One region of the Streptomyces sp. NPDC029151 genome, then DNA from elsewhere that is predicted to be linked to it. Evidence: riboswitches for the same ligand, from Rfam matches in the RefSeq annotation. Region 1 holds a riboswitch; each other region holds the start of a gene.
The links. A riboswitch is a leader RNA that binds a small molecule or an ion and turns the genes downstream of it on or off. The one in region 1 is predicted to bind S-adenosylmethionine.

Region 1 (9,588 bases):
CTTGCAGGCAGGCGAGCGGGACGGTCCGGTCGACGTCGTGCGACGGGCGCCGACGTTGCTGCAGGAGGTACGGGCGCAAGAAGGCTACCTACGCCTCCTCGACGGGCCCACGCTCAGGCACCAGGTGCTCTATCCGGACACCGATCTGGTGAAACCTTCCGCGCTGACCTTCAGCAAGGGACAGGCACACCCCGAGCTCAGGCTCGAGTTCCATCCCGAACTCCTGCCCGTGCTCCATGACATCGTCGCGGCCTTGTCCGGCGACGGAGGCGGCCTTCTGGAGCCCATGCCCGTGGGCATCAAGAGCGTCTACGACACCGTGCTGAGGGAACTCGAACAGCGCGACATGCTGGTGCGGGTGCCCGAGCATGAGGAGGTCGACCGGACTGTCCGCCGCCAGGGCGATGCGACGTTCGTCGGACACAACACGGTGGTGGTGCGGTCGGACACCACCCAGGTCGTCATCGATCCCTGGTTCCTGCCGACGGCCGTACACTACCCGGTCGACTACCAACCGGTATCGCGCCAGGAGATCGGCCCAGTCGACGCGATTCTGATCACGCATTCCCACCCGGACCACTTCGACCTCGGCAGCCTGCTCCAGTTCGGTTCCCACGTGAAGGTCTTCGTCCCGTACGTCGAGCGAGAGTCGCTGCTTAGCATCGACATGGCGCTTCGCCTGCGGCAACTGGGTTTCCAAGACGTACGGCGGATGCGCTGGTGGCAACGGGAACGGGTCGGCGACATTGAAATCGCAGCGCTGCCCTTCTATGGTGAACAGCCGACCACGAGCGAACAGCTATGCCCGGAGGTCACGAACGCCGGCAACGTCTACCTATGCCGGACCGCGCGCTTCTCGTGCGCCGTCCTCGCCGACTCCGGAAGGGACCGCCGAGGAGACGTGCGGGAGGTAGCACGCGAGGCGCACCGGCGCTGGGGGCCGATCGACGTCCTCTTCGCCGGGTACCGGGGATGGTCGCTGTACCCGGTCCAGTACCTCAGCTCTTCCGTACGGCGCTATCTGCTGTTCGTACCGCCGGACCAGTACGGTGTCCGGCAGACGATCATGAACTCCGCGGCCGAGGCCGTGGACACAGCCGAGAACTGGCACGCTGGTTATCTGGTGCCCTACGCCGACGGAGGGGCGCCGTGGTATTGGGAGGCCGGCCTGGGACCCGCGCTCGATGCAGACGGCCGGGAGCTCCAGGGGTGCGTCTACTTCGATCCGTTCCCTGAACGGTGCCTGGAAGAGCTGCGGGTGCGCTCAGCGCCGAGCCCCGACACGATCGTCGGCTCGCCCGTCGCGCCACTTCTGCTGAGACCGGGGCAGTCCGTGCACCTGCGCGACGGCATGGCCGGCGTCGTCGAAAGTGCGCGCCATCGGTGGCCCTGGGGCACCGTCCTTCTGGCACGACCGGGACAGCCCGACCCGCTGAAGGCTTCCGTGCCGATCTCGTGAAGGCGTATCTCCATGCAGCGACAACACAGGCACAGCACCCGCACGGGAGCCGACACGCCACTCGCGCTCGCCATCGAGCGGGGCGTCCGTTTCTTGCTCACGGCCCGGTCCCCCGACGGTGCCTGGCGCGATTTCCAACTCCAGCCCGGTGTGTCGGACAGCTGGGTCACCGCCTATGTCACCTCGTGCCTACTGCACGCCCTGCCCAGCACGACCGATGCAGCCGTGTCGCAATCCACCCTCGGCCGGTCACGGGACTGGCTGCGCCGGGCCGTCCAAGCGGACGGCGGATGGGCGTACAACGACCGCTGCCCCGTCGACAGCGATTCGACCGCGCACGCCGTGCTGTCACTCAGCGAGTGCGGGGACCCCGTGCCCGATGTCTGCTACGAACGGCTCCTCACCTTCCAGAAGCCCGACGGCGGGTTCGCCACCTTTGACCCGCGCACCCGCCACGACGCGTGGGGCATCAGCCATCCCGACGTGACCCCCGTGGTCCTCCGGGCGCTGCTGACCCGGCTGCCCCTGCCGGACCCCCGGATCCAGCGGGGGCTCCGGTACGTGGTGTCGCAACTCCAGCCGAGCGGACTGTGGCACTCATATTGGTGGACCACAGCCCTCTACAGCACCAGCGTGAACGTGCGGCTCCTGGAACAGACCGGCACTGCGTACGATAGGGAAAGGGTCGTGGCCGCGGTCCGGGCCCTGACCGCGCAGGATGATCCGTTCAGGTCGGCTCTGGTGGGCAACATCGTCTCCCACGTCTGCTCGGACAGCTCCCCGGCCGGGCTGATCAGCGATGCCCTGATGCGGTCACAGCACGCGGACGGCAGTTGGCGCGCCCTCACGCCGACGCTGAGGGTGACGTACGCCCGCTGCACGGAGCCGTGGGCCGCGGACGGATACGTCGGCTGCTCGACCGTCGACCACCGTCATCTCTTCACGACCGCCACGGTGCTGCGGTTCCTCGCCAGCCTCCGGCGGTGGTGACGGCCGGAGACCGGGAGAGATCGCCTTGGTCATCGCAGGAGTGAGTGTGAGAGGAACGCGCCATGTCGAGTGACACCGAGCCGTCGGCATCTGAGAGGTCCCGCGGCGAGGGCCAGTCAGTCGAGGAGGCACAGAACGGCTGCGACCTGCTCCGTCCCGAGAGCGTTGAGGCGCCCCCACTGCTCTCGCCCTCCCGTCCCCTGGCATCAGGCACCGTCTACGAATTCGGGTCCGTTCAACTGCGGCGACTGTGCGACGCCACCGGTCTCGACGAGCGGGCGGACCAGATCCTCGCGCTCTTCCGGGATCTGGTGAACCTGTGCGACGACCGCGACATCGGGTTGCCTCCGCGGTGGTCCGCCGTGGGCGCCGACTGCACGCCGTACGAGTTCTCGCTGGAGATCCAACCGGACCGGCTGGGCCTACGCTTCCTAGTCGAAGCCCAGGCCGACCCGGCATCGCCGCAGACCTACTGGTCCGCCGCAGACAGGCTGAACGCGTGGCTCGCCGAGAACTGCGGGGTTGACCTCGGCCCGCTCCGCCTCGTCGAGAACCTGTTCGCCCCGGTCGACGACGCCTTGCACGCGGCCACGGCGCACGCCGTCGGATTCGATGTCGACAGCCCGCCGCTGTTCAAGCTCTACCTCAACCCCCTGGCTCGGGGCCGGACACGCGCCGCGACGACGGTTTCCGAAGCCCTCGGCCGCCTCGGTTTCGACGCCGTGGTGCCGCCCCTACTGGCAATGTGCGGCCCCGAGGACGTGTTCAGCCACTTCTCGCTCGATCTCTTCGCCGGGCCGACAGCGAGAGTGAAGATTTACATCAAGCACTTCAACGCGACGCCGACGGAACTCGACGCCCGATGCGCGGCGGTGGATCCGTCCACACGGGGTGAGTGGGCGGCCTTCGTCGGAGCAGTCCTAGGCGAACAGACTTCCCTGTCGTGGCGCCCGGTCTACAGCGCCTACCACCTGACCGCGGAGGATCCCAACAGGCTGCAGCGCACCGCTCTGCACCTGCCGATCCAGCCGTACATCGACAACGATCTCATTGCCTACCACCGCATCAGGGACTTCCTCGTCCGGAGCGGTTTGCCGACCGAAGCGTACGAACAGTGCCTGAACGCCCTCGCGAGCCGGCCGCTGGAGCGCGAGCAGGGCATCCACAGTCACGTTTCCTACCAGCGGATGCAGGGCAGTCCCCGAGTCGCCGTCTACTTCGGCTCGCGGGCATACCACGACCGCTACGGCTGGCTCTCACTGGACCCGCAACGCCGCTGGCCGGAACTCTGTTGGCCGTCGCCCCTCCGCGCCTGACGGGTAAGGCGTCAGGCCCTAGCCTCGCGCTTTCACGACATGGCCTTCCAAGGCATGATCTCGGCATCCAGATCCGCACCCTCCCCGAGGTCATCGACCACCTCGGCGCCAGCGGAGAGACCGGAATCAATGACGGCACCGGGATCAGGACGTCCGTGCGCCGCTTCGCCCGACCGGGAAGCCGACGCGCTATAGCGGGTGGGCGCTCACCTAGTGACGGGTCGGCCACGTTCGAGTCCTCTCGCCCAGCGAAACACTCCTGCCGACGCTAGGAAGTTTGAGGTCGGACTGCTTCGGGCTGCGTGGCAGAGGTTGTCATGGCGCACCGGCAAGCCGCCTGTGTCAGCACCATGCGCGACCGCCAGCTGGTATGCCTCCACGAACAACCCAAGAGGCTGATGCTGACCGTTTGCTGACCAAACCCCGTCTCCACGCCACTGACTCGCGCAAACGTCCAAATGCTAGATCTTGGACTTGAACATGGTGCGCAGCATGTTGAACTCCTGGAAGACGGCTCCCTGCCTGCTTTGTGCAGGTCAAGGGCGGTCTTCACTGTACACCGGCACGCGTCGGAGTCGATGACTGTGAGGAACGTCGCTCCACTCGGGCAAGCAGGCTCCGGACCTCGGCCGCCGACCTGACTGACGCGGCATCAGGGGCACGAACGCCGGCAGGTCACTTCCCGGCACACAACCGGCGCCGGCAGGTCCGGGCGGCGATCACCGGTGACACCCTGCTGGGCACCAGCCGGGTCCTGTTGACCTGATGTGTACGACGCGTACGGAGCCCCTGCACGAGACGGACGCGGGCGCTCTCCGTCCCAGCGCCCCCACCGCCCGCCTCGCGCCCACCGCCGAACGGGGGCCGCGCCGGCGCTTCGCGCTCGCCGTGGACGGCGCCGAACGCGCCGCACCGTGACCGGTCCACCAGCTCGTCGAGTAACGAGGTGCGGGTCGGGGCCGCCGGGTGGCCGCATCCCGGATCGTTCACGACACGCCGAACAGACGTTCCGCGTTGCGCAGCGCGTGCCCTGCCACCCGCTTGCCGAGGGCGAGGCCGGCCACGTCGGCCGAGCGGGTGTGGATGCCGGAGTAGACGCGGGCGTCCTCGTTGTCCTGGGACAGCTGACTCCAGGCCGTGTAGGTGCGCGTCACTCCGGGGGCGGTGGGGCTGGTCAGCTCGAACGGTGCGGTCCGCGGCCCGGTGAGCTCCGTGAGGATCGTTTCCGCCGCGCCCGCATAGGTGTTGTGGCCGCTGGGGTAGTCGGGGTGGGCCGGCGTGACGTGCAGCGGCGTCCAGTCGGGGTCGGGGTCGATCGTGCCGGCGCGGACGGCCGTGACGGGGCGCCAGCGCAGGTACGCGTACTTGGTGTCGGAGGTGGCGATCTGCGTGTCCACCAGGGCGATGTGGAACAGCGCCACCAGCGCGGCCCGTGCGGGGACGGAGCGTGGCGACCGGGCCAGGGCCACCCTCAGCGGTTCGGTGTACAGCGTCAGTGAGGAGCCCAGCCAGAAGGTGGCGGTCTCGGTCTGCAGCGCTGTGCGCACGGTGCTGTCCACGGCCCCGTACGCCCGCACCTCGGCCAGGTCGGCACGGTAGCGCGCGGAGTCCAGGGCGGGCGGTGCGGGCAGCCGGTACTGGTCGGGGCCGTCCAGCAGGAAGGGTCTCGCGAGCCGGTTGCCGTACTGTGCGGCGGGGGCATAGGCGGGCGGCGTCGGCTGCCACACGCCGGGAGCCGCGGGCGGCACGGTGAAGGGCGCGTTGACCGAGGCCGGGTCGAGACCGTCGCCCTCGCGGGAAGCGAGGGCCAGCCGTGCTTGGCGCGCACCGGCCGCCACACCCTTCGACTTGGCCGACCCGTCCGGGACGCGGTCCAGAGTGGTTCGCAACGCGGCGTCCAGGTCCTGGGCGCGGGACGGGACCAGGGCCAGCAAGGCGTCGTGTACGGCGGACGCCAGGGCCGCGTCCTGGAAGTCCCTCCGGTCGACGCCGGGCGGCACCTCGCGGGTGGCTCGGGCCGCCGCGAGCCAACTGATGGCCCAGGTACGGTTGTTGGTGATCTGGGTGGCGGCGCCGGCGGCCGCGATGGTGGCGGCCGTCAGGTCGTACCAGTCGAGCGCCACGGACGGGCGCGAGGTGCGTTCGCCCGCCACGGCAGCCGTGGCGGACGGGACGGTGACGAAGGCGGCCAGCAGGGCGGCCGAGCCCAGCGCCCTCAGGGCGGAGCGGCGGGTGGTGAGCGGGTGCACGGGTACTCCCTCGCGGATGTGCGGTGACTGCTGTTGACCGGGGCGCAGGTGAGGGACAGTCAGTTACACAGCGCGGCGGCGACACGCAGCAGATCAACGGCGCGCCGCCGGGTGAACCGCAGGGAGATCGGCATGCCGGGGACGCTATCCACGCCCCAATCCCCGGTCAACAGAAGGAGATCGCCTCCCTGACATTGCAATCACGGCTTCGCGTCCCCGCCATACGCCCGTTACCGAGTACCTGTCGGGACGAAGTGACGGCTCGTCTCTCGGCATTGACGGGCCGCGACGGCGATGGGTAGCTTTTCAACCGGCATCGAGTGTCAGCGTCAAGCCCTGGCTTGCTGACCGGCAACCCTCCGGCGCGGTGGGGTGCTCCAGGTGAAAGCCCGGCCGGGTCGCCGATCCGGCAAGCGCGTGGCGCCGTGGCAGGGGCCTGGGACAGAGGGGTGAGCGTGTTGTACAGCAGCGTCCCCGGTCCCTCCCTCGTGTGTGCGGCGGCTTTCTCCCGGTTCTCCCGCCGACGCCACATCGATCTGCAGCGCATCACCAGCTGTCTGTGTCATGGCTGACCGCGTCCCGCCGGCTGTCTGAGGACGTTCAGCGCTGTTCGACGCCCGCGGCGCTCTTCTGTCGTGCCCGCCCCGGCCCCACGAGGGCTTTCGTGTTCACCCACCTCCGCCACAGCGACATCCGCGAGCTGCTCGCGGTGGTCCCCGCGGCCGCCATGCCACGGCCGCATCCCCGCCGATGCAAGCAAGGGAGCCCGCATGACCGTTCACGACACCACCGCAGACCTGTCCGCCTTCACCCGCGACTGGCAGGAATGGCACACGAGGCAGGAAGCTGGACTCGCCGCCCCGCACGGGTTCCTCGCGATCACCGGGCTGCACTGGCTGGGTGAGGAGCCGCAGCGTCTCCCGGACGCTCCGGGCGCCTGGTCGACCGGGGCAGACGGGGTCGTCGTCATCCTCGACGACGGTGAGGAACTGGTCGTGGACGGCGCCCCCGTCCGCGGCGAGCACCGCTTCGGGGTGCTCCCGGAGCGCGGCGGAGTCAACGCGGTCTGGGGCGACGCCGTGATCGAGGTGGCCAAGCGCGGCGGACACGACATCGTCCGTCCCCGGCACCCGGACAACCCCTTGCGCACCGCCTTCACCGGCACGCCCGCCTATGCCCCGCATCCCCGCTGGACGGTGACCGGCCGCTACACGGCCTTCGACGAGCCACGACCGACGACCGTGGGCGCGGCGGTCGAGGGCCTCGAGCACGTGTACGACGCGCCGGGCCGGGTCGAGTTCGAACTGGACGGGCGGTCCCACGCCCTCACCGCGTTCCCCGGACACAGCCCGGGGAGTCTGCTGGTGCTGTTCACCGACGCGACGTCCGGGGTGACCACCTACGCCGCCAACCGGGCCCTCGCCTCGCCCCCGCCCGCCGCCGACGGCACGGTCGTCCTGGACTTCAACCGGGCGGCGAACCTGCCGTGCGCCTACACCGATCTGGCCACCTGCCCGCTGCCGCCGGCAGAGAACCGGCTGCCCGTGGCGATCGAGGCCGGGGAGAAGATCCCCCGTGAGCGGGGCGGCTCCTGAACACCTTGCGCCACCGAGGGGACCACGACGTAGAGGGCGGACACCGCATGAGCACACCCACGATCAGCTCGCTGGCCTTTCTCACCCCGGGCAACTTCGCCGATGACGACCCGTACACCGGCCTGGAGGAAACCCTGCGGCTGTTCGAGTACGGCGAACGGCTCGGCTTCGACGGTGCCTGGATCCGGCAACGCCATCTCGAACACGGTGTCGGCTCGGCCGCGGTGTTCCTCGCCGCCGCCGGCCAGCGCACCGAGCGGGTCGAACTGGGGACCGCGGTCATCCCGATCGGGTACGAGAACCCGTTCCGCCTCGCCGAGGACCTGGCGCTCGCCGACGTACTGTCCCGCGGCCGCCTGCAGGCCGGCTTCAGCACCGGCATGCCGCACGCCGAACTCCTCGGTGACCTGGTCCACGACGGGGACTGGCACAGCTTCGACCTGTCGTACGGCAGGATCGCCCGTGTCATCGACCACCTGCGCGGCGACTATCTCGGCGACCCCGACACGGTCATCCGGTCGCCGGGCAACACCCAGCGGCCGCGCCTGCAGCCGCACGCCCCCGGCCTGGTGGACCGGGTCTGGTACGGCGGGGGAAGTCTGCGCTCGATCCGCTGGGCCGCCGAGCACGGCCTGAACCTGCTCAGCGGCAACATCGTGACGGGTGAGGGCACCGACGACTTCACCACGGCCCAGCTCGCCCTGCTCTCCGAACACCGGCGGTTGATCACCGGCGACCGCTCTCCACGGGTGGCGTTGGGACGGGTGATCGTGCCGTTCGACAGCGCGGACGCGACGACCCGGGCCCGCTACCGTGAGTACGCGGCCAGTCGGCACGCACGCACCCTGGCGCCGCAGGGCCCGAAGCGCACCCTGTTCGCCCCGGACGTGGTGGGAACCTCGGACCAGATCCTGGAGCAGCTGACCGCTGACCCCGTGGTCGCGGCCGTCTCGGAGCTGCGCCTGGAGCTGCCCTACGAGTTCGAACGGGCCGACTACGAGCAGATCCTGCACGACGTACGGCACTCGATCGCGCCCGAGCTGGGCTGGCGGCCCGCCTCCGCGCTGCTGCACGAGGCGGGCCGATGAGCCCCGGTCCGCGGGAGCCGCCGTGAGGCATGGGATCCACACCCGGGAGCCGTTTCGCCGACGGCCACCGCTTCCGCCGATGCCGGGGCGTACGAGGTGCCGGTGTGCTGGGCGGCTGCCGGGGCAGTGCTGGACCGTGCTCCATGCGTCCCGACGAACGACACTGGGGTGCCACCTCTTCGGCCGCAGAGCGATCAGGTCGCTGCGGAAGCCTGCCTGCCCGACGCCCTCGGCATCGACCGCTGGGCCCTGATGGCCGGCCGCACCATGGACGGCATGCACGGAAACTGGTGCAGCGCTTGGACGCCGGCAGCTGTGCGGTGCCGGCGGACGCCATGAACACCCACCACACGGGCCGCGGTCGCGGCGGTACGCGTCGACGCTCGTGCCTTTGACGCGCGCGTCAGGGATTAGCGTCTGGGCGCCGACAGCCGGAGCGGTCCGGCCGGCACGGCCCACGCTCACCCTCGAATCCGTTCAGGAGCCCCGACATGGCCGCTGTCCTGCCTTCCACGACCCGCGAGATCCTGCTGGCCGACCTGCCCGGCGGGCTGCCGGGGCCCGAGCACCTCACGATCACGGGGAAGCCGGTCCCCGTTCCCGGTCCGGGACAAGTCGTCGTCCGGAACCGGTACTTCCTCGTGTTCCGGGGCTGCGCGCGCCCGGCGCCCCCGGTCGGGCTGTCCGAGGCAGGCACTGCGCCGGCGCCTGCCGACGACGAGTCCCGCGTCGGCGGCCGGAGGTGCTGACCGGCAATGGCAGTGCGGCGGCGCCATCGACCCGCGTCAGCCGCCATGGGGCCCGTCCGCGGGCGAGACCGCCGGCTACGCCCCGCCCGCGACCCGCGCATGGACATGCGCAGGCCGCGGGCCACGGCACCGGACGCGCGAG
Region 2 (9,588 bases), on a different contig from region 1:
TCCGCGCCGAGCTGCCCGGGGTGCTCCGGCGCGCCGGCGCCGGCGAGGGCACGTGGATCGAGGAGAAGGGCCGGGCGCTCGCGGTGCACACCCGCCGTGCCGCCGACCCGCAGGCCGCGTTCGACGCCCTGCGCACCCCCCTCGCCGACCTCGCCGCCCGGCACGGCCTGATCGTGGAGCCCGGCCGCATGGTCCTGGAGCTGCGCCCGCCCGGCATGGACAAGGGCGTGGCCCTCCTCGACCACGCCCGCGCCCTGAAGGCCGGCAGCGTCGTCTACGCCGGCGACGACCTCGGCGACCTGCCCGCCTTCGCCGCCGTCGAGGAACTCCGCGCCGAGGGCACCCCCGGCCTGCTGGTGTGCAGCGGCAGCAGCGAGGTCACGGAACTGGCGGAACGCGCCGACCTGGTGGTGGACGGCCCGGAGGGGGTCGTGGACCTGCTCAGGACACTGGCCGCTCAGCTCGGCTGAGAGGTCAGCGCCTCCAGCTGGTCCAGGAACCACCGGGCCGGCGGCAGCGCGGTCGCCGCGGCCGCGAGCCGCTTCGAGCGCTCCGCCCGTTCGCCGGCCGGCAGGGTCAGCGCCTCGTGCAGGGCCCGGGCCGTCCCGTCGATGTCGTACGGATTCACCGTGAACGCGTCCTCGCCCAGCTCCTCGTAGGCCCCCGCCTCCCGCGACAGCACCAGCGCGCAGCCCGCGTCGGAGACGACCGGGACCTCCTTGGCGACCAGGTTCATGCCGTCGCGGATGGGGTTCACCAGGGCCACGTCGGCCAGCCGGTACGCGGCCAGGGAGCGGGCGAAGTCGTCCTTCACGTGCAGCACGACCGGCGTCCAGCCCGCCGTGCCGTACCGCTCGTTGATCTCGTCCGCGACCCGCCGCACCTCGGCGGTGTAGTCGCGGTACACGGCGAGGTCCTGCCGGGACGGGTAGGCGAAGGCCACGTGGACGACCTTCTCCCGCCACTCGGGGTGGTCCTCCAGCAGCTGCCGGTACGCCAGCAGCCCGCGCACGATGTTCTTGGATAGCTCGGTGCGGTCCACCCGGACGATCGTCCTGCGGCCCTCCCCGATCTCCTCCCGCAGCGCCGCCATCCGCTCGTCCACGTCCGGCCGGTGCGCCCGCTCGCGCAGGAAGTCGGCGTCCGCGCCGAGCCCGTGCACCCCGATCCGGGTGCCGGACGGGATGCCGGGCCCGAGCACCGCGTGACAGCAGTCGGTGAACGCGTCCGCCCACCGCCGGGTCAGGAACGCCGCCCGGTCGGCACCGAGGATCCCGCCGAGCAGCTCGGCCGCGATGTCGTCGGGCAGGACGCGGAAGTAGTCCGGCGGCGCCCACGGGGTGTGCGAGAAGTGGCCGATGCGCAGGTCGGGACGGAGCCGGCGGAGCATCCGGGGGGCGAGGGCCAGGTGGTAGTCCTGGATCAGCACCGCCGCGCCCTCGGCGGCCTCCTCCGCCAGCGCCTCGGCGAACGCCCGGTTGTAGGCCTCGTACGACCCCCACTGCCGGCGGAACTCCGCGTCGAAGACCGGCTCCAGCGGGGTCTGGTACAGCATGTGGTGGACGAACCACAGCACCGAGTTGGCGATCCCGTTGTACGCCTCGGCGTGCACGGTCGCGTCGATGTCGAGCATCCGCACCCGCTGCCCGCCGGTGTCCTCGGCCGGCAGCAGCCCGCCGTCCGCGCGCCGCACCGCCGCCCGGTCGCCGTCGCCGAGCGCGGCGCAGACCCAGACCGAGCCCGCGTCCGAGCCGATGGCGGACAGCCCCGAGACCAGGCCGCCGCCGCCCCGTCTGGCGTGCAGCGCACCGCCCTCGCCCACCTGATAGGAGACCGGGCCGCGATTCGACGCGACCAGCACCTGAGCCTTGTCACCAGCAGCACGCGTGAAAGCCATACGCCTCAACCTAGCCCGGCCCCCAAACCCTCAAACGTAGGGCTCGCCAGGCGGAAGGACCGTATACGGCACGTTCACGCCACCTTCCGTTCGGCGTACTCCGCGATCTCCACCATGGGCGGCCGTTCCTCGGTGTCCACCGAGTAGGTACGCGGCTCGAACCCGTCCTGCCCCCGCTCGAACTGGGTGAGGGAGGGCCGGACGAGGTGCCCGCGCGCGAGCCGCAGCTGGGCCGTGCGGTAGATCGCCGCCGCCATCCTCCCGAGTGCCTGCCCGTCCTGGTGCCGGTGCTTGCGCACGCCCACGTCGACCTGGGCCAGCGCGTCCAGGCCCACCAGGTGCAGCGCGTCGACCAGCATGCCCAGCTCCACGCCGTAGCCCACGGGGAACGGCAGCTGCTCCAGCAGGGAGCGGCGGGCCGCGTACTCGCCGCCCAGCGGCTGCACGAACCCGGCCAGCTGCGGCCAGTGCATGTTCAGCAGCGGACGGGCCATGAGCTCGGTGACCCGGCCGCCCTGCCCGGCACCGCCGGCGAGCGGGCGGTCGTACATGCCCTTGACCAGGTCGACGTCCGGGTCGGTGAGCAGCGGGCCGACGATCCCGGTGACGAAGTCGGAGGAGAACTCCCTCAGGTCCGCGTCGATGAAACAGACGATGTCCCCGCCGGTCACCAGCAGCGAGCGCCACAGCACCTCGCCCTTGCCGGGGACGGCGGGGATGCGCGGCAGGATGTCGTCGCGGTGCACGACCCGGGCGCCGGCGCGGGCGGCGACCTCGGAGGTGCGGTCGGTGGAGCCGGAGTCGACGACCACGACCTCGTCGACGAGCGGCACCCGCTCCACGAGGTCGTGCCGGATGACCGCGACGATGTCGCCGACGGTCTCCTCCTCGTTGAGGGCGGGCAGGACGACGCTGATCGTCTGGCCGGTGCGCTGCTTGGCGGCCAGCACCTGGTGCAGCGGGCGGTCGGCCACGGACCAGGAGCGGGTGCTCAGCCAGCGCTCGACTTCTTCCAGCACGGTCGGCGGCTCCTCACTGTCACGACCACACGCCACCGTGTGATCCATCTCGCGGTTCGGACGACTATCTCAACTGTCCTGGCCTTCGGTTACAGTCTTGAACAACGCCGATGACCATCGCATGTCGGGGGTCGGCCGGCGTTCACAACCGCATACCGCTCATCCAGAGGGGCAGAGGGACACGGCCCGATGAAGCCCCGGCAACCCTCCAGCCGATTCTCGTCTTTCACAGCGAGGCTCCCGGCTAGGGAAGGTGCCAAATCCGTCTCACGGCGAGATGCGTCGTGAGGAAGATGAGGAGAAAGGGCCTCGCCTCACATGGCTGTGCAGACAGTTGCAACCTCCAGCGAATCCACCGTCGACCTCGGCCCCGCCGCGGCACTGAGCTGTCGCGAGTGCGGCCACCGGGTGCCGCTCGGCCCGGTCTTCGCCTGCGAGGAGTGCTTCGGCCCGCTCGAGATCGCCTACGACTTCTCCGCCTACGACACCGAGGAACTGCGCCGTCGCATCGAGGCCGGTCCCGCGAACATCTGGCGGTACGCGCCGCTGCTGCCGGTGCCCGCGGACGTCGCCGGCAAGCCCAACCTGAACCCCGGCTGGACCAAGCTCGTCAAGGCCGACAACCTGGCGCGCGAGCTGGGCGTGACCGGCGGGCTCTACGTGAAGGACGACTCCGGCAACCCGACCCACTCCTTCAAGGACCGGGTCGTCGCCCAGGCCCTGGAGGCCGCCCGCGCCTTCGGCTTCACCACCCTCTCCTGCTCCTCCACCGGCAACCTGGCCGGTGCCGTCGGCGCCGCCGCCGCCCGGGCCGGCTTCCGCTCCTGCGTGTTCATCCCGCACGACCTGGAGCAGGGCAAGGTCGTCATGGCCGCGGTCTACGGCGGTGAGCTGGTCGGCATCGACGGCAACTACGACGACGTGAACCGCTTCTGCTCCGAGCTGATCGGCGACCCGGCCGGCGAGGGCTGGGGCTTCGTCAACGTCAACCTGCGGCCGTACTACGCGGAGGGCTCCAAGACCCTCGCGTACGAGATCGCCGAGCAGCTGGGCTGGCGCCTGCCCGACCAGCTGGTCGTCCCGATCGCCTCCGGCTCCCAGCTCACGAAGATCGACAAGGGGCTCCAGGAGCTGATCAGGCTGGGGCTGGTCGAGGACAGGCCCTACAAGATCTTCGGCGCGCAGGCCGAGGGCTGCTCCCCGGTGTCCACCGCCTTCAAGGCCGGCCACGACGTGGTCCGCCCGCAGAAGCCGGACACCATCGCCAAGTCCCTGGCCATCGGCAACCCGGCCGACGGTCCGTACGTCCTGGACATCGCCCGCCGCACCGGCGGTGCCGTGGAGGACGTGACGGACGCCGAGATCGTGGACGCCATCAAGCTGCTGGCCCGCACCGAGGGCGTCTTCGCGGAGACGGCCGGCGGGGTGACCGTCGGCGTCACCCGCAAGCTGCTCGAGGCGGGCCTGCTGGACCCGGCGAAGACCACGGTCGTCCTCAACACCGGCGACGGCCTGAAGACCCTGGACGCGGTGGCCGGGACCGGCCTGACCGCCACGATCCGCCCCACCCTGGACTCCTTCCGAGAGGCCGGCCTCGCATGACGGGCGCCGCGCCGGGAGGCCGCACACACCCCGCCGGCCGGTGGGGGCCGGTCGCGCCCGCGCGGCGGCAGCCGCACACTCGTCACAGCCCCGCCCCCCTGGGGCACCGCCCCGCCGCACCCGTGAACCCGACCGGAGGTCCGACCGCATGAGCGTGACCGTTCGCATCCCCACCATCCTGCGCACCTACACCGGCGGGCAGGCCGAGGTCGCCGCCGAGGGCGCGACGCTCGCCGAGGTCATCGCCGACCTGGAGAAGAACCACACGGGCATCGCCGCGCGCGTGCTGGACGACCAGGGCAAGCTGCGCCGCTTCGTGAACGTGTACGTCAACGACGACGACGTCCGTTTCGAGCAGGGCCTGGAGACGGTGACCCCGGACGGCGCCGGCGTGTCGATCATTCCGGCGGTCGCGGGCGGCTGAGCCGTCCATATGTCCGCTCATTACCTTCGGTAACGTCGATTACCGAGTGTCTGTCGGATTGCCCTCTCCGTGAGAGAAGCGGAGGGGGCAATTCTGTGTGATTGAGCGCGGTAGAGTTGGGGAACACGGCCGGGACCCCCGGGTCGCGGGCCCGGAAAACATGCCGCGCGCCCCGACAAGAAGTAGCCAAAGTGTGCGGGTTCTCTGTGGCTTTTGCGGCTTTTATGGAGCCCGACTTGCCCCGAATCCGGGTGAATTCTCCCCAGATTCCTGACCCCTCGCGTCCAGAATTCTCGTCCGATTGACCTGTTGCAGACGGCAGTTGGACAGATACATTCAGCCGCGGTCGACGCGTTCCGGCGCACGCCCCCGACCAATGGGGGGTGAGGTCTGACCCGGGTCCGCGAAGTGTGGATCTGTGCAAGGGCCAGTAATAGGGGAGTTAGGCATGGCTCAGGGCACCGTCAAGTGGTTCAACGCGGAGAAGGGGTACGGCTTCATCGCGGTCGACGGTGGTGCGGACGTCTTCGTCCACTACAGCGCCATTCAGATGGACGGCTACCGCACCCTGGAAGAGGGCCAGCGGGTCGAGTTCGAGATCTCGCAGGGCCAGAAGGGCCCGCAGGCCGACATGGTTCGCGTCACCGCCTGAACGTTTCTTGTCCGAAGGGCCCGCACCTCGCAGAGGGTGCGGGCCCTTCGCCGTACCCGGACGGCTCTGTTCGCGGGTGGCTGACGGGGACGCCGTACCCCGCCGGGCGCTTGCACTCGACCATGCCGAGTGCTAATCATTGGCGTTAGCACTCTGAAGGTGAGAGTGACAGCGAAGGACCGGGTCGGTGAGGCCCGCGGGCCGTGTGGTGCAAGGGATCACGAGGCCGGCGAGCCGTCCGTCGCGGGCGCGGGCGCGGTCCGAAGGAATCACCCCCAGTCCTGGAGGGACCACTTCACATGGCCAAGATCATCGCGTTCGACGAGGAGGCGCGGCGCGGCCTCGAGCGCGGCATGAACCAGCTCGCGGACGCCGTGAAGGTGACGCTCGGCCCCAAGGGCCGCAACGTCGTCCTCGAGAAGAAGTGGGGCGCCCCCACGATCACCAACGATGGTGTCTCCATCGCCAAGGAGATCGAGCTCGAGGACCCGTACGAGAAGATCGGCGCCGAGCTGGTCAAGGAAGTCGCCAAGAAGACGGACGACGTCGCCGGTGACGGTACGACCACCGCGACCGTGCTCGCCCAGGCCCTGGTCAAGGAAGGCCTGCGCAACGTCGCCGCCGGCGCCAACCCGATGGCTCTGAAGCGCGGTATCGAGAAGGCCGTCGAGGCCGTCTCCGCCGCCCTGCTGGAGCAGGCGAAGGACGTCGAGACCAAGGAGCAGATCGCCTCCACCGCGTCCATCTCCGCCGCCGACACCCAGATCGGCGAGCTGATCGCCGAGGCCATGGACAAGGTCGGCAAGGAAGGCGTCATCACCGTCGAGGAGAGCAACACCTTCGGCCTGGAGCTCGAGCTCACCGAGGGCATGCGCTTCGACAAGGGCTACATCTCCGCCTACTTCGCCACCGACATGGAGCGCATGGAGGCGTCGCTCGAGGACCCGTACATCCTCATCGCGAACTCCAAGATCGGCTCCGTCAAGGACCTGCTCCCGCTCCTGGAGAAGGTCATGCAGTCGGGCAAGCCGCTGCTGATCATCGCCGAGGACGTCGAGGGCGAGGCCCTGTCGACCCTGGTCGTCAACAAGATCCGCGGCACCTTCAAGTCCGTCGCCGTCAAGGCCCCGGGCTTCGGCGACCGCCGCAAGGCCATGCTCGGCGACATCGCCATCCTCACGGGCGGCGAGGTCATCTCCGAGGAGGTCGGCCTCAAGCTGGAGAACGCGACCCTGGACCTCCTGGGCCGCGCCCGCAAGGTCGTCATCACCAAGGACGAGACCACCATCGTCGACGGTGCCGGCTCCTCCGAGCAGGTCAACGGCCGCGTGAACCAGATCCGCGCCGAGATCGAGAACAGCGACTCGGACTACGACCGCGAGAAGCTCCAGGAGCGCCTGGCGAAGCTCGCGGGCGGCGTGGCCGTCATCAAGGCCGGTGCCGCCACCGAGGTGGAGCTCAAGGAGCGCAAGCACCGCATCGAGGACGCCGTCCGCAACGCGAAGGCGGCCGTCGAGGAGGGCATCGTCGCCGGTGGTGGCGTGGCCCTGCTGCAGGCCTCCCAGGTCTTCGAGAAGCTGGAGCTCGAGGGTGACGAGGCGACCGGCGCCAACGCCGTGCGCATCGCCCTGGAGGCCCCGCTGAAGCAGATCGCCGTCAACGCCGGCCTCGAGGGCGGCGTCGTGGTGGAGAAGGTCCGCAACCTCACCCCGGGCCACGGCCTCAACGCCGCGACCGGCGAGTACGTCGACCTGGTCGCCGAGGGCATCATCGACCCGGCGAAGGTGACCCGTTCCGCGCTGCAGAACGCCGCCTCCATCGCCGCGCTGTTCCTCACCACCGAGGCCGTCATCGCCGACAAGCCGGAGAAGGCCGCCGCGCCGGCCGGCGGCGGCATGCCGGGCGGTGACATGGACTTCTGATCGACCCTGAGGGTTGATCGCCTGTCCTGCGAACCGAGGGCGGCACGTCCAGCTTCCGGCTGGGGGTGCCGCCCTCGGGCGTTCCCGGGTTCCGGCTCAGTCGGCGTAGTCCTTGAGCTTGTCCGTGTCGAGGGTGATGCCCACGGGCGGCGGCAGCTCGACGGTGGCGCCCCAGGGGTGGGTGGAGCACTGGAGGTAACGCCCGTCCTTCGGTTCGCTGTACACGCTGACCGTGCGGCTGTCACGGTCGATGAGGAGGTAGACGGGAATCTCGGCCGCCGCGTACCCCACGGGCTTGTCGACGCGGTCGCGCTGGTCGGTGTCGCGGTCGTGGGAGGTGATCTCCACGGCCATGAGGGCGCCGTCGGTCTCGGACCAGTTGCCGTGTCCCTTGAAGTGGTCCACGGGCGCGAGGAAGCCGTCCGTGATGGCACGTCCCTTGCGGTACGCCTCGGCCTTGACGCCTCGCTCGGGCGCGAGGTCGAGCTCAGGCCGTTGCTGCATGCACTGGCGCAGCAGCCACATGAAGATCGACGTGTGGTTGCCGTCCGGCATGGCCTTGACTACTACCTTTCCGTTGACGTATTCGAGCCGCACGGTTTCGGGGGCTGCGGCGGCCAGTTCCTCGAACTCCTCCACGTCGAGCGCACCGTGCCGGACGCACAGCCTCCCGCCCAGGAACTCCAGCCGGCTCCGCAGCTCCCTCGGAGCCCTGCGGACGAGTTCCTCGAAGTCCTCGACGGACATCTGCGGGCGTTCTTCGGTGTCAGGGGTCATGGCGTCGCCTCCTCCCCTCCATCGTGCCCCTGAGTGGTCGTGCCGGACCGTGGAAGCCGTCATACGTGTGTCCTCTCGTGTCGTCGTAGGGACATCGCAGCCCGGATCTCACCTGCGCGGGCGTGGACCGCGGGGGTCGGCAGGGGCATACGGGGGTGCCCGGGGGCGCGTTCACCCCGGCACCCTCTGCACACGCCCCCGGGCAGCGCCTCCGGCCTGCCCGGCACGCCGCACTCCGCGCACTCCAGGACCCGGCGGCGGCGGGTGGGGGACGGGTGCCGGCTCCGGTGGGAGCTTGTCGGTGAGACGGTGACGGACCAGGGCGGCGGGATGGTGGACCGGGGTGGGCAGGCCCTCGGTCAGGGCGCGGAGTACGGCCTCATCGGTGGCCCCCCCGCGCGAACCACTCCGTCAGCAGCGGGGCGAGTGCGGCGCAGTCGGCGGCGGAGAGGGACAGCACCGGAGCGGTGCGCCCCAGCGCGGCGAGCAGGACGTGGGCGCGGGAGCGGGTGGGACGGGCGCGCTCGCCCGGCGCCCCCGGGTGGGAGGCGGTGTCCTCCAGCCCCTTAGGCCACATGAAGGCAGTGATTGGCGGATTTGGGCCACCCCCATCGACCACCCACCCCCCTGACCTGCACCTTTGCTGCAGCCCCTGGCGCAAATCTGCCAATCACCGCCTAGAGCAGGGCCAGTGAGGCCCATGAGTCCCAGGGGAAGCCGCGAAGCCGCCCCGGCGTGCTGGTGAGGCGCGACCGCGTGCCCTTGCCGACGGGGCGTGTTCGGCCGACCCAGGGGCCCGGTGCCGGGGTGGGCCACTGCTCTTTCGGGCCGTGGCCCAACGGTCACTTGAAGGAAGAGGTGAAGGCGGCCCAGGCCTCGGCCCGGAACACGAGCTTCGGGCCGTGGGGGACCTTGGAGTCACGTACGGGGACGAGGGTGGGGTGGCCGTCGGCTACTTCCAGGCAATCGCCGCCGCTGCCGCCGCTGTACGTCGACTTGCGCCAGGTGGCCGTGTCCAGCAGGTGCTCAGGGATGGTCCTCATGTGCGTAATCCTGCGCCATCGTCTCGATGAGGACCAGGGACTTCTCCGGCGAGAGTGCGCACGCCGTGAGGAGTTCGTACGTGAACCGCTGGTGCCTGACGATGGCCGGGTCGTCCTCCAGTCGTCCTGTACCCACCCCCTCGAAGTACACCAGCGGAGGGGCGTCCTCGAAGTCCATCAGCTTGATGGAGCCCTCCATCGCAGCGTGCGCCCCCGCCCCGAACGGCAGGACCTGCACGATGGCGCGCCCCC
Region 3 (9,588 bases), on a different contig from region 1:
GCGGACGACCGTGCCGGTGCGCGGGGCGTGCAGGATCTGGCCGTTGCCCGCGTAGAGACCGACGTGGTGGATGTCGTTGAAGAAGAAGACCAGGTCGCCGACCTTGAGGTCGCTCTGGTTGTAGATCTTCGTGCCGATCTGGGCCTGCGCCTCGGAGGTGCGCGGGATGGAGACGCCGGCCTGGGCGTAGGCCCAGGAGGTCAGGCCCGAGCAGTCGAAGGAGGACGGGCCGGTGGCGCCGTAGACGTAGGGCGAGCCGATCCGGGTCTGGGCGGCGGCGAAGGCCGCCTGGGCGCGCCCGGAGGCGGGCGGGGCGTCGCCGAGGTCCACGCGCTCGGTGGAGGAGCGGTTGGCGCGCTGCTCCTTCTCGGCGAGCTGCGCCTTCTCCTTGGCGGTCAGGGTGTTCAGGAGCCTCTGCGCCTCGGCGAGCTTGCCCTGGACTTCCTTCTTCTTGTTGCCCAGTTCGGTGCGGGTGGCGGCGAGGTCCTTCAGCTTCTCGGTGGCCTCGGCCCGCTCCTGGGCGAGTTCGCGCTGTTTGTCCTGGATCTTCTTCAGCGCGTCGACCTGCTGGCTGCTCAACTGGTCGAGCGTGGACGCCTTGTCGAGGTAGTCGTCCGGGTCGGAGGAGAGGAAGAGCTGGACGGAGGCGTCGATGCCGCCGGAGCGGTACTGGGCGGTGGCCAGCGAACCCAGGCCGTCGCGCAGCTTGTTGAGCTCCTCCTGGCCGCGGGCGACGTCGTCCTGGATGGTGGCGATTTCCTTCTGCAGCTTCTGCTGCTTCTCCTTGGCGCCGTTGTACTTCTCGGTCGCCTGCTCGGCCTGCTCGTAGAGCTTGTCGACCTTCGCCTTGACCTCGTCCTTGCCGAGCTTCTCGCTCGGCGCGGCGTTGGCGGCGTTGGCGCTGAGCGCGACGGCAGCTGCGGCAGCGGTGGTGAGCACGGTCACACGGGTGCGGCTCGGCTGCTTGGGTCGACGGTGGGACGCCACGGAGGACGAACTCCTTCTTGTGAGTGATCACCCGTTCGGAGGTTCGAAGCCAGACCCTAGTGACCCGGTTGTGATCAGTTCAAATCCCACAGCAAAAAATCTCGTCACGCAATGCATTCTTTGCACGTAACTCACGTGCAGTGAAACCCGCTTGACACTACGTTGCGTGACGATACGGCCAATTCGGGCATCGACCCTGTCCGTTGGACCTTCAGGACAGTCGCTTGAGAAGTACCGCAGAGGCCACCGGTCGGGCACCCGCCCGCGCGACCCCGTCGGCGACCTCCCGGTCGGTGGAGACGACGATGACCGGACGCCCCGGCGGCTCGGCGCGCACCAGCTGGCGGATCAGCTCGTCGGCCGTGACACCGGGCTTGGAGAACAGCACCCGCACCCCGCGCGGCGGCGCGAGCAGCACCGGCGCGGCGAGTTCGGCGCCGTCGAAGACGCACGTCACCTCGGCCCCGGTCTGCGCGGCGAGTGCCGACAACTGGCCCAGCAGCCGCAACCGCTGCTTCTCCAGCGGCATCTGCGGATAGCCGGTCTTGGTCACGTTGTAGCCGTCGACGACCAGGTGCGCCTGCGGCAGCGCCAGCAGCTGGTCGAGGATGGCCGGGTCGTTCTCGGACAGCGCGCGGGCGGCGATGTCCTTCGGGGTCATCCGGCCCGGTTCGACCGCGTCCACCGTCTCGGCGGGGCGCACCGACACCGGGGGCAGGGCGAGTTCGCGCCGGAGCCCCTGGGTCGCGTCCAGCAGGGTGTCGAGCAGCAGCCGCACCCGCATGTCCTCCACGCTGCGGCCCTCGCGCGCGGCCCGGCGGGTGGCCTCCAGCGCGGCCTCGGCCTCGCCCAGGCGGGCCTTGAGCCGGCGCGTCTCGCTCTCCGCGGCCGACACCTGCGTCTGCGCCTCGGTGCGCACGGCGTCCATCTCGCCCTGCACCTTGCGCAGTGCGGCCTCGCCCCGCTTGACGTCGCTGAGCGCGGCGCGCAGCTTGCGGTGAAGCGATTCCGCTTCCTTCCGGGCCGCCTCCAGCTCCGCGCGCAGCCGTTCGGTCTCGGCGCGGGTGTGCTCCCGGGCCTGCGCCAGCTCCGTGCGCAGCCGCTCCAGTTCGGCCCGGCTCTCCTCGTCGGCGCGCTCGGCGTCCGCGCGCTGGGCCTCCTCGCCGGCCGCGGTGACCAGCTTGACCCAGCCCGCCGGGCGCAGCACGTAGGCGGCGGCCGCCACGTCGAGGGGGTCCGCGGCCGGGGGCGGGGAACCGGAGTCGAGGGCGCCGGACAGTTCCGGCTGGGCCTCCCTGAACTTCTCCCCGATCCGCTGCCGGAACAACGGATCGGTCTCCAGCGCCGCCGCCATGGCGTTCCCGGCGAACTTGGCCCGGCGATTGGGGGCGAACCGGGCGTACTGTCTCAGCTGGGCGGGCAGTTCCACCACGGTCAGCCCGCCGAAGCCGTCCGAGACGATCTGCACGACACGCCGGCGCACACCGTCGGGCAGCGGACGGTCAAGCACCTCAGCGGTGCCGTCGCCCGGCCCCCCGCCTGCGGTCTCCACCATCCGTCACACCCCAATACCGGAAAAAAGCCTCTCCGGGGCCCGCTCCGCTCAGGAGCCGGCGCCCGGCCTGTCCACGAGTTCCACCTGGTCCACCGCGTTGCACCAGCGGCAGCGCACCGATTCGATGGTCTCACTGACCACCTCGCGCTCCTCCACGGTCGACTCGCCGGCGAGGTCGAGGTGGACGTACTCGACGACCTTCGACGAGCGGGTGACGTCGAACCGGGTGAGGTTGCCGCAGAGGGTGCAGCGCCATCGTGTCGTGGCCGTCGGCAGGGGAACCGTCATGGTGACTGTTCTCTTCCTTCTCGTGTCGGTCCGCGCCGTCCCCCGACGCGTGTGGCTCGTAACCCTACGGCCTGCCGGGGACTCGCCGCCCGTCCGTTCACGGCGGCGAGGCGGTCTGTCAGCTTGCGTCCCGTTACGTCATGCTCTGTAGTCATGATCAGCACCTGGAGCAGGGCGGCCGGCAGGACACTCGGAGCGGTCCGGGGCACCTCGGCCCCGATGACGTACGGCCTCATCGCCCTGTGCGCCCTGGTCTTCGCGCTGGGCCCCGCCTCCGGGCTGGTCCCCGGGTACGGCTCCGGGGACGCGCTGTTCGCCGCGCAGCGGGCGTACTTCCGGCACTGGGGCGTGGTCCCGGCCGAGCTGTTCGAGGAACCCGCCCGGGCGGCGCTCACCCCGGCCACCGCGCTCTTCGTGCACGGCAGCTGGGTGCACCTGCTCGGCAACATGCTCTTCCTCTTCGTCTTCGGGGCGATGACCGAGGAGCGGATGGGCCGGGTGGAGTTCACCCTCTTCTACGTCGGCTGCGGCTACCTCGCGCTGCTGGGGTACGCGGCGGCCAACGCCACGTCCGGACAGTCGCTGGTCGGCGCCTCCGGGGCGGTCTCGGCGGTCCTCGGGGCGTTCCTCTACCTGTTCCCCCGCGCGCGTGTGACCAGTCTCCTCCCGTTCCTGTTCTTCCTGCCGCTGCGCTTCCCCGCGTGGGTGGTGCTGCCGCTGTGGGCGGCCCTCCAGTGGCTCGCGGCGGGGCGGGCCTCGGACGGCCCCGGGGTGGCCTACCTGGCGCACCTGGTGGGGTTCGGGCTGGGCTTCGGCTACGCGTGGGTGCGCTACGGACGTGGGACTAGAGTGAAAGCCGCCCCAGCTCCGGTCCCCGAGGGAGAGAAACAGCCGTGATCACCGCGATCGTCCTGATCAAGACCAGCGTGGACCGGATCCCCGAGATCGCGGAGCGGATCGCCGCGCTCGACAGCGTCAGCGAGGTCTTCTCGGTCACCGGCACCTACGACCTGATCGCCATGGTCCGGGTCCGCCGTCACGACGACCTCGCCGAGGTCATCCCGGGCCGGATCAGCAAGATCCCCGGCGTGGAGGCCACGGACACCCACGTCGCCTTCCGCACCTACTCCCAGCACGACCTGGAAGCCGCCTTCGCGATCGGGCTCGACAACTAGGGGGTCCGTCCGGCCGCCCCCTGGCCGCCGAGCTGCACCGCGGCGATGCCCGTGCCCGAGGGGACGTAGAGGCGGCCGGCGTGGGCGACCGGCGTGTGCTGGTCGTCGCCCGCGTCACGGCCGAGGGCCGCGCTCCAGCGCTGCTTCCCGCCCAGGTCCAGTGCCCGGACCCGGTCGCCGGCGCGGACGTACACGGTCTCGCCGGCCACGACCGCCCGCGGCTGGGCCGCGCTCCCCTTCAGGTCGTACGTCCAGGCGCGCGAGCCGTCCGCCGCCCGGACGGCGTACACGACGCCCTGTTCCGTGCCGACGGCCAGTGCGCGGCCGCCCGCGCCGAGCGGCCCGGTGTCGGTCTCCCTGCGCCACAGCCGGCGGCCGTCCGGGACACGGAACCCCTGGCGCTCGGCGGCGGTGTCCGCGAACAGGGTGGTGCCCGCGACGGCGACGGCCGTGACGTCCGTGCCCGCGGACACCTGCCACGTGCGGGAGCCGTCCCGCGCGTCCAGCGCCAGCAGGACGTCGCCGTAGCTGCCGGTGCAGATCAGCCCGCCCGCGACGAGGGGCGTGCCGGTGGGGCCGGCCGGGGTCCTGGCGGTCCACCTCTCGCTGCCGTCGGAGGCGTAGCGGCGCAGCCCGCCCGCGTCCGTGCCGCCGACGGAGACCAGCACGTCCGAGCCGAGCAGGACCGGGACGGCGTACCTCCGGTCGCCCAGGGTGCGGGTCCACAGCGGGCTGCCGGACGGGCTGACCGCGGTCAGCCTGCGCTCGTCCTCCGCCTCGAACCCCACCACGCAGTACACGGCGTCCCGGGTGGCCACGGGGGTGGAGACGTCGTCGCCGAGCCGGACCTTCCAGCGCTTGGAGCCGTCCCGGGAGACGGCGTGCAGGACGCCGCCGGAGGTGCCGGCGTAGACGACGGAGCCGTCCGGGGACAGCGCGCAGCACGCTCCGTCCAGGCCGCCGATGCCGCCGAGGTCGTAGGTCCAGCGCAGCACCGCGGGCCGGTCGGCGCTCCCGCTCGCCGCCACGGCGGGGACCGAGGCCTGCGACGAGCGGTAGCTGGCGTGCAGGCTCTCGGTGCCGGTGCCCCGCTGCAGCAGCCAGCCGCCGGCACCCGCCCCGGCCACGACGGCCCCGCCGGCGAGGGCCCTCAGCACCCGGCGGCGGCCGGGGGCGACGGGGCCCGGACGGGGGAAGGGGGCGGGTGAGTCGGGGGCGGTGGCGTCGGCGGGAGCGGGGGCCGGTGCGGGGTCCCCGGGGGCGGCGGCGACGGCAGGGGCCGGGGCGGGTGAGCCGGGGCTGGTGGGGTCGGCGGGGACGGGGGCCAGGTACTCCACTCCGCTGGGGCGGTCGTCGGTGGCCGGGCGGGGCCGCGCGGCGGGGCCGTACCAGTCGGGGCGGACGGCCGTGCGCAGCGTCTGCGGGGTGAAGCCGGCGCCCGCCACCACCTCGGCCGGCTCCGGGCGCTCCAGCGGGTCCTCGCGCAGACAGGCCGCCACCAGCGGACGGATGTCCTCCGGGACATGGGAGAGATCGACGTCACGGGTGAGGATGCGCAGCAGGACCACCGAGTCCTGCCCCTCGCCGAAGGGCTCCCGGCCGCCCGCCGCGTAGGCGAGGACCGCGCCGAGGGAGAAGACGTCGCTCGGCGGGCCGACCTGGCCCCCGTTGCGGATCTGCTCCGGGGAGACGTAGCCGACCGAGCCGACGACCGCGCCGGTGCGGGTCAGCGCGGTGGCCTCCAGGGCCCGTACGATCCCGAAGTCGATGACCCGGGGGCCGTCCGGGCCGAGCAGGATGTTCGACGGTTTCAGGTCCCGGTGGACCAGCCCCCTGGCGTGGATGGCGGCCAGCGCCTCGCCGAGCGCGGCGGCGAGGATCCGGACCGCGGGGCCGGGCAGCGCGCCGTGGTCCAGGACCGCGTCCCGCAGATTCGGGCCGGGCACGAACTCCGTGGCCATCCAGGGGCGTTCGGCCTCGGTGTCGGCGTCCACGACCCGTGCGGTGTACGTGCCCGCGCCGCCGACGGTCTGGGCGGCGCGGACCTCGTGGCGGAACCGGGCGCGGAAGGTGCGGTCCTCGGCGTGCTCGGCCCGCACCACCTTCACCGCGAGTCTGAGGCCCGTGCGTGACTCGGCGAGGTAGACCTCGCCCATGCCGCCGGCGCCGAGCCGGTGCGTGACGGTGTACGGGCCGATCTGGCGCGGGTCAGCTGCGCGCAGCGCGTGCACTCCGTGCTCCCCCCGGTCTAGCTGCTGCCAGGGGGAGTGTATGCGGCGCCCTCGGACCGGGGGGCGCCGCCCGGCCGTCCGCCGGGTCCGCGGGTACCGCGCGGGCGGGGCCGGCGTGGTGTCCCGCGCGTCCGGTGGCGCCCCGCGGGGCGCCGCCGCTCACGCCGGTCTCAGACCGCCGGGACGCAGCGGCCGTCCTCCGTGCGGTACCGCCACTTGGCGCCGTCCCGCACCAGTTCCCGCACCGCGTCGACGAAGCGCTCGACGTGTTCGTCGGGGGTGCCGGCGCCGAAGCTGACCCGGATGGCGTTGAGGGACTTCTCGCCGGGGGCCGCCTCGGGGGCGCCGCACTCGCCCTGGCTCTGGGGGTCGCTGCCGAGGAGGGTGCGGACCAGGGGGTGGGCGCAGAAGAGGCCGTCACGGACGCCGATGCCGTACTCGGCGGAGAGGGCGGCGGCGAAGTGGGAGCTGTTCCAGCCCTCGACGACGAAGGAGAGGACGCCGACCCGCGGGGCGTCGTCGCCGAAGAGGGAGAGGATCCGCACCCCGGGGACCTCGGCGAGGCCCTCGCGGACCACGCGGACGAGGTGCTGCTCGCGGGCGACCAGGGTGTCCCAGCCGGCCTCGGTCAGGGCCTTGCAGGCCGAGGCGATGGCGTAGGCGCCGATGACGTTCGGGGAGCCGGCCTCGTGGCGGGCCGCGGTGTCGTGCCACTCGACGGCCACTCCCCCGTCCTCGCGCCGGGTGACCTTGCGGCTGGCGCCGCCGCCCGCGAGGTACGGCTCGGCCGCCTGGAGCCAGTCGGCGCGGCCGGCCAGGACACCGGAGCCGAAGGGGGCGTACAGCTTGTGGCCGGAGAAGGCGATCCAGTCGACGTCGAGGTCGGTGACGGAGACCGGGTGGTGCGGGGCGAGCTGCGCGGCGTCCAGGACGATGCGGGCGCCGTGGGCGTGCGCGGCGGCAGCCAGTTCGCGCACCGGCCACAGCTCGCCGGTGACGTTGGAGGCGCCGGTGACGCAGACCAGGGCCGGGCCGTGGGGGTCGCGGTCGGCGAGGGCCCGCTCCAGGGTCTGAACGGCCTGCCGCGGAGTGCGCGGGGCGTCGAGGCAGGTCACCCGCGCGTCCCGCCAGGGCAGCAGGGACGCGTGGTGCTCGGTCTCGAAGACGAAGACCTCGCAGTCGGCCGGGACCGCCCGGGCGAGGAGGTTGAGGGAGTCCGTCGTGGAGCGGGTGAAGACGACCTGGTCGGTGGGCCGGCAGCCGAGGAAGTCGGCGACCGTGGTCCGCGCGTTCTCGAACAGGTCCGTGGAGAGCTGGGAGAGGTAGCCCGCGCCGCGGTGGACGCTGCCGTAGTACGGGGCGTACGCGGCGACGTCGTCCCAGACGCGCTGGAGCGCGGGGGCGCTGGCCGCGTAGTCCAGGGCGGCGTAGGTGACCTCGCCGCCGGTGACGAGCGGGACGGTGACATCTCGCCCCAGAACGGGCAGAGGGGTGCAAACGGTCTGGTCGGAGGCAGCGCTGGAGACGGACATGGCGGAACTCCCGTGAGACGAGGGGAAGACGAAGAAGAGAGAAAGGGTGTGCGGAGGCGGGGCTCTGCGGCCCTAACGCATTCGCTTGCTCACGGAAGACTCCTCGACGACCAGGATCCCTGGGTTCGTGAGGGATCCGCGCTTGCCGTGCACCTTGCTGTGCACGACCTGGTCTTCACCCGGGGCACCCCGCCACGGACGGAGGGTTGCCGGACAGTCGGCCGGGGCCTCATGACTGTCACTCATGACCTGGTACAGGAACGTACGCGATGTGATCGTCGTCCCGCAACCCGTGTCCGGATCGCGGGACGACGCCCGGGGCCTAGGCGTTGCTGACGGCCACCCAGCGGTCCAGGGTCCGCTTCGCGGCGCCCGAGTCGATCGACTCCGCGGCCTGCGCCATGCCGGCCCGCAGCTGCTCGGCGAGGGGCGCGTCCGTCGGCCGGAGGGCCACCAGGGCCGCCGCCGAGTTCAGCAGGACGGCGTCCCGTACGGCGCCCGTCTCGCCGTCCAGCAGCCGGCGGGCCACCTCCGCGTTGTAGGAGGCGTCGGCGCCGCGCAGGGCGTCCACCGGGACGAGGTCGAGGCCGACGTCCCGCGGGTCGAAGGTCTCCTCCGTCACCTTGCCGTCCCGGACCACCCAGACCCGGGAGGGGGCCGTGACGGTCAGCTCGTCCAGGCCGTCGTCGCCCCGGAACACCAGCGCGGAGTTGCCCCGCTCGGCGAGGACACCGGCGACGATCGGCGCCATCCGGGGGTCGGCCACCCCGACGGCCTGCGCCCGCACCTGGGCCGGGTTGGTGAGCGGGCCCAGCACGTTGAAGGTGGTCCGGATGCCCAACTGGGCCCGGGCCGGGGCCACATGGCGCAGCGACGGGTGGAACCGGACGGCGAAGCAGATGGTGATGCCGGCTTCCTCGGCGACCTCGGCGACCCGCTGCGGAGTCAGGTTGAGGTTGATCCCGAGCTTCTCCAGGACGTCGGAGGAGCCGGAGGCGGAGGACGCGGCGCGGTTGCCGTGCTTGACGACCTTCGTACCCGTGCCGGCGACGACGATCGAGGACATGGTGGAGATGTTCACCGTCTTGGCGCCGTCACCGCCGGTGCCGACGATGTCCACGGCCGGCCCGGGCACCTCGATGACGTTCGCGTGCGCGTACATGGTCCGCACGAGTCCGGTGATCTCCTGGACCGTCTCGCCCTTGGCCCGCAGCGCCACCATGAACGCGGCGATCTGCGCGTCGGTCGCCTCCCCGCGCATGATCACGTCCATCGCCCAGGCCGTGTCGTCGGCGGACAGGTCCCGGCCGTCCAGCAGACCGTTCAGCAGGGCGGGCCAGGAGCGGCCCGCCGCGGTGTCGCCTCCAGCGGGGGTCACAGCGCTCATCAGCCGCTCCTCGTACAGATTCCTGCTCCGTCGTGGACCACCCTATCCAGCCCCGGGCACGGGGAAGGGCCCCGTCCGGGTTACGGACGGGGCCCTTCGGCGTGGCGTGGCGACGCGGGGATCAGTGGTGGCCGTGGCCGCTCGTGATCTCCTTGTACTCCTCGACGGTCGGCTTCGGGATCTGGTTGTCCTCGCCGTAGTAGGCGTTGGAGAGCTTGACGCGCAGCTTCTCCGAGGCACCCACCTTGCGCTCGACACCGTTCTCGTCGACCGTCGGACCGATCTCGGCCGGCCGGTACTGCTCGTGCGCGGTGAGCGTGTGCAGCTGCTCCTGGCTGAGCGGCTCGTGCACCTCGATGAACTCACCGTGCGGCAGCCGCTTGATGATGCCGGTCTCGCGACCGTGCAGCACCTTGTCGCGGTCGCGGCGCTG

Region 2: it holds a riboswitch for S-adenosylmethionine, as region 1 does, so the genes downstream of both, thrC (threonine synthase) here and ACZ4VF_RS02165 (putative leader peptide) in region 1, are expected to answer to the same signal.
Region 3: it holds a riboswitch for S-adenosylmethionine, as region 1 does, so the genes downstream of both, ACZ4VF_RS09760 (aminotransferase class V-fold PLP-dependent enzyme) here and ACZ4VF_RS02165 (putative leader peptide) in region 1, are expected to answer to the same signal.

What each region holds. Positions count from the first base shown of each region.
Region 1 covers NZ_JBVHWQ010000001.1:530,345-539,932, forward strand. Annotated here, with positions in the region: gene ACZ4VF_RS02135 (MBL fold metallo-hydrolase) at 1-1,459, shown strand, start outside; gene ACZ4VF_RS02140 (prenyltransferase/squalene oxidase repeat-containing protein) at 1,472-2,449, shown strand; gene ACZ4VF_RS02145 (tryptophan dimethylallyltransferase family protein) at 2,512-3,765, shown strand; gene ACZ4VF_RS02150 (hypothetical protein) at 4,531-4,683, shown strand; gene ACZ4VF_RS02155 (vanadium-dependent haloperoxidase) at 4,752-6,014, opposite strand; gene ACZ4VF_RS02160 (putative leader peptide) at 6,074-6,148, opposite strand; SAM riboswitch class IV at 6,327-6,436, shown strand; gene ACZ4VF_RS02165 (putative leader peptide) at 6,503-6,586, shown strand; gene ACZ4VF_RS02170 (DUF1684 domain-containing protein) at 6,785-7,609, shown strand; gene ACZ4VF_RS02175 (LLM class flavin-dependent oxidoreductase) at 7,657-8,697, shown strand; gene ACZ4VF_RS02180 (hypothetical protein) at 9,189-9,446, shown strand.
Region 2 covers NZ_JBVHWQ010000006.1:437,508-447,095, reverse strand. Annotated here, with positions in the region: gene otsB (trehalose-phosphatase) at 1-470, shown strand, start outside; gene ACZ4VF_RS24405 (alpha,alpha-trehalose-phosphate synthase (UDP-forming)) at 458-1,897, opposite strand; gene ACZ4VF_RS24400 (glucosyl-3-phosphoglycerate synthase) at 1,972-2,916, opposite strand; SAM riboswitch class I at 3,073-3,216, shown strand; gene thrC (threonine synthase) at 3,235-4,518, shown strand; gene ACZ4VF_RS24390 (MoaD/ThiS family protein) at 4,667-4,942, shown strand; gene ACZ4VF_RS24385 (cold-shock protein) at 5,391-5,594, shown strand; gene groL (chaperonin GroEL) at 5,894-7,516, shown strand; gene ACZ4VF_RS24375 (Uma2 family endonuclease) at 7,613-8,293, opposite strand; gene ACZ4VF_RS24370 (hypothetical protein) at 8,673-8,870, opposite strand; gene ACZ4VF_RS24365 (DUF397 domain-containing protein) at 9,136-9,336, opposite strand; gene ACZ4VF_RS24360 (helix-turn-helix domain-containing protein) at 9,320-9,588, opposite strand, start outside.
Region 3 covers NZ_JBVHWQ010000002.1:437,659-447,246, forward strand. Annotated here, with positions in the region: gene ACZ4VF_RS09730 (C40 family peptidase) at 1-987, opposite strand, end outside; gene ACZ4VF_RS09735 (NYN domain-containing protein) at 1,199-2,542, opposite strand; gene ACZ4VF_RS09740 (hypothetical protein) at 2,591-2,830, opposite strand; gene ACZ4VF_RS09745 (rhomboid family intramembrane serine protease) at 2,984-3,727, shown strand; gene ACZ4VF_RS09750 (Lrp/AsnC family transcriptional regulator) at 3,724-4,005, shown strand; gene ACZ4VF_RS09755 (protein kinase domain-containing protein) at 4,002-6,236, opposite strand; gene ACZ4VF_RS09760 (aminotransferase class V-fold PLP-dependent enzyme) at 6,407-7,768, opposite strand; SAM riboswitch class IV at 7,902-8,018, opposite strand; gene trpD (anthranilate phosphoribosyltransferase) at 8,091-9,155, opposite strand; gene qcrB (cytochrome bc1 complex cytochrome b subunit) at 9,277-9,588, opposite strand, start outside.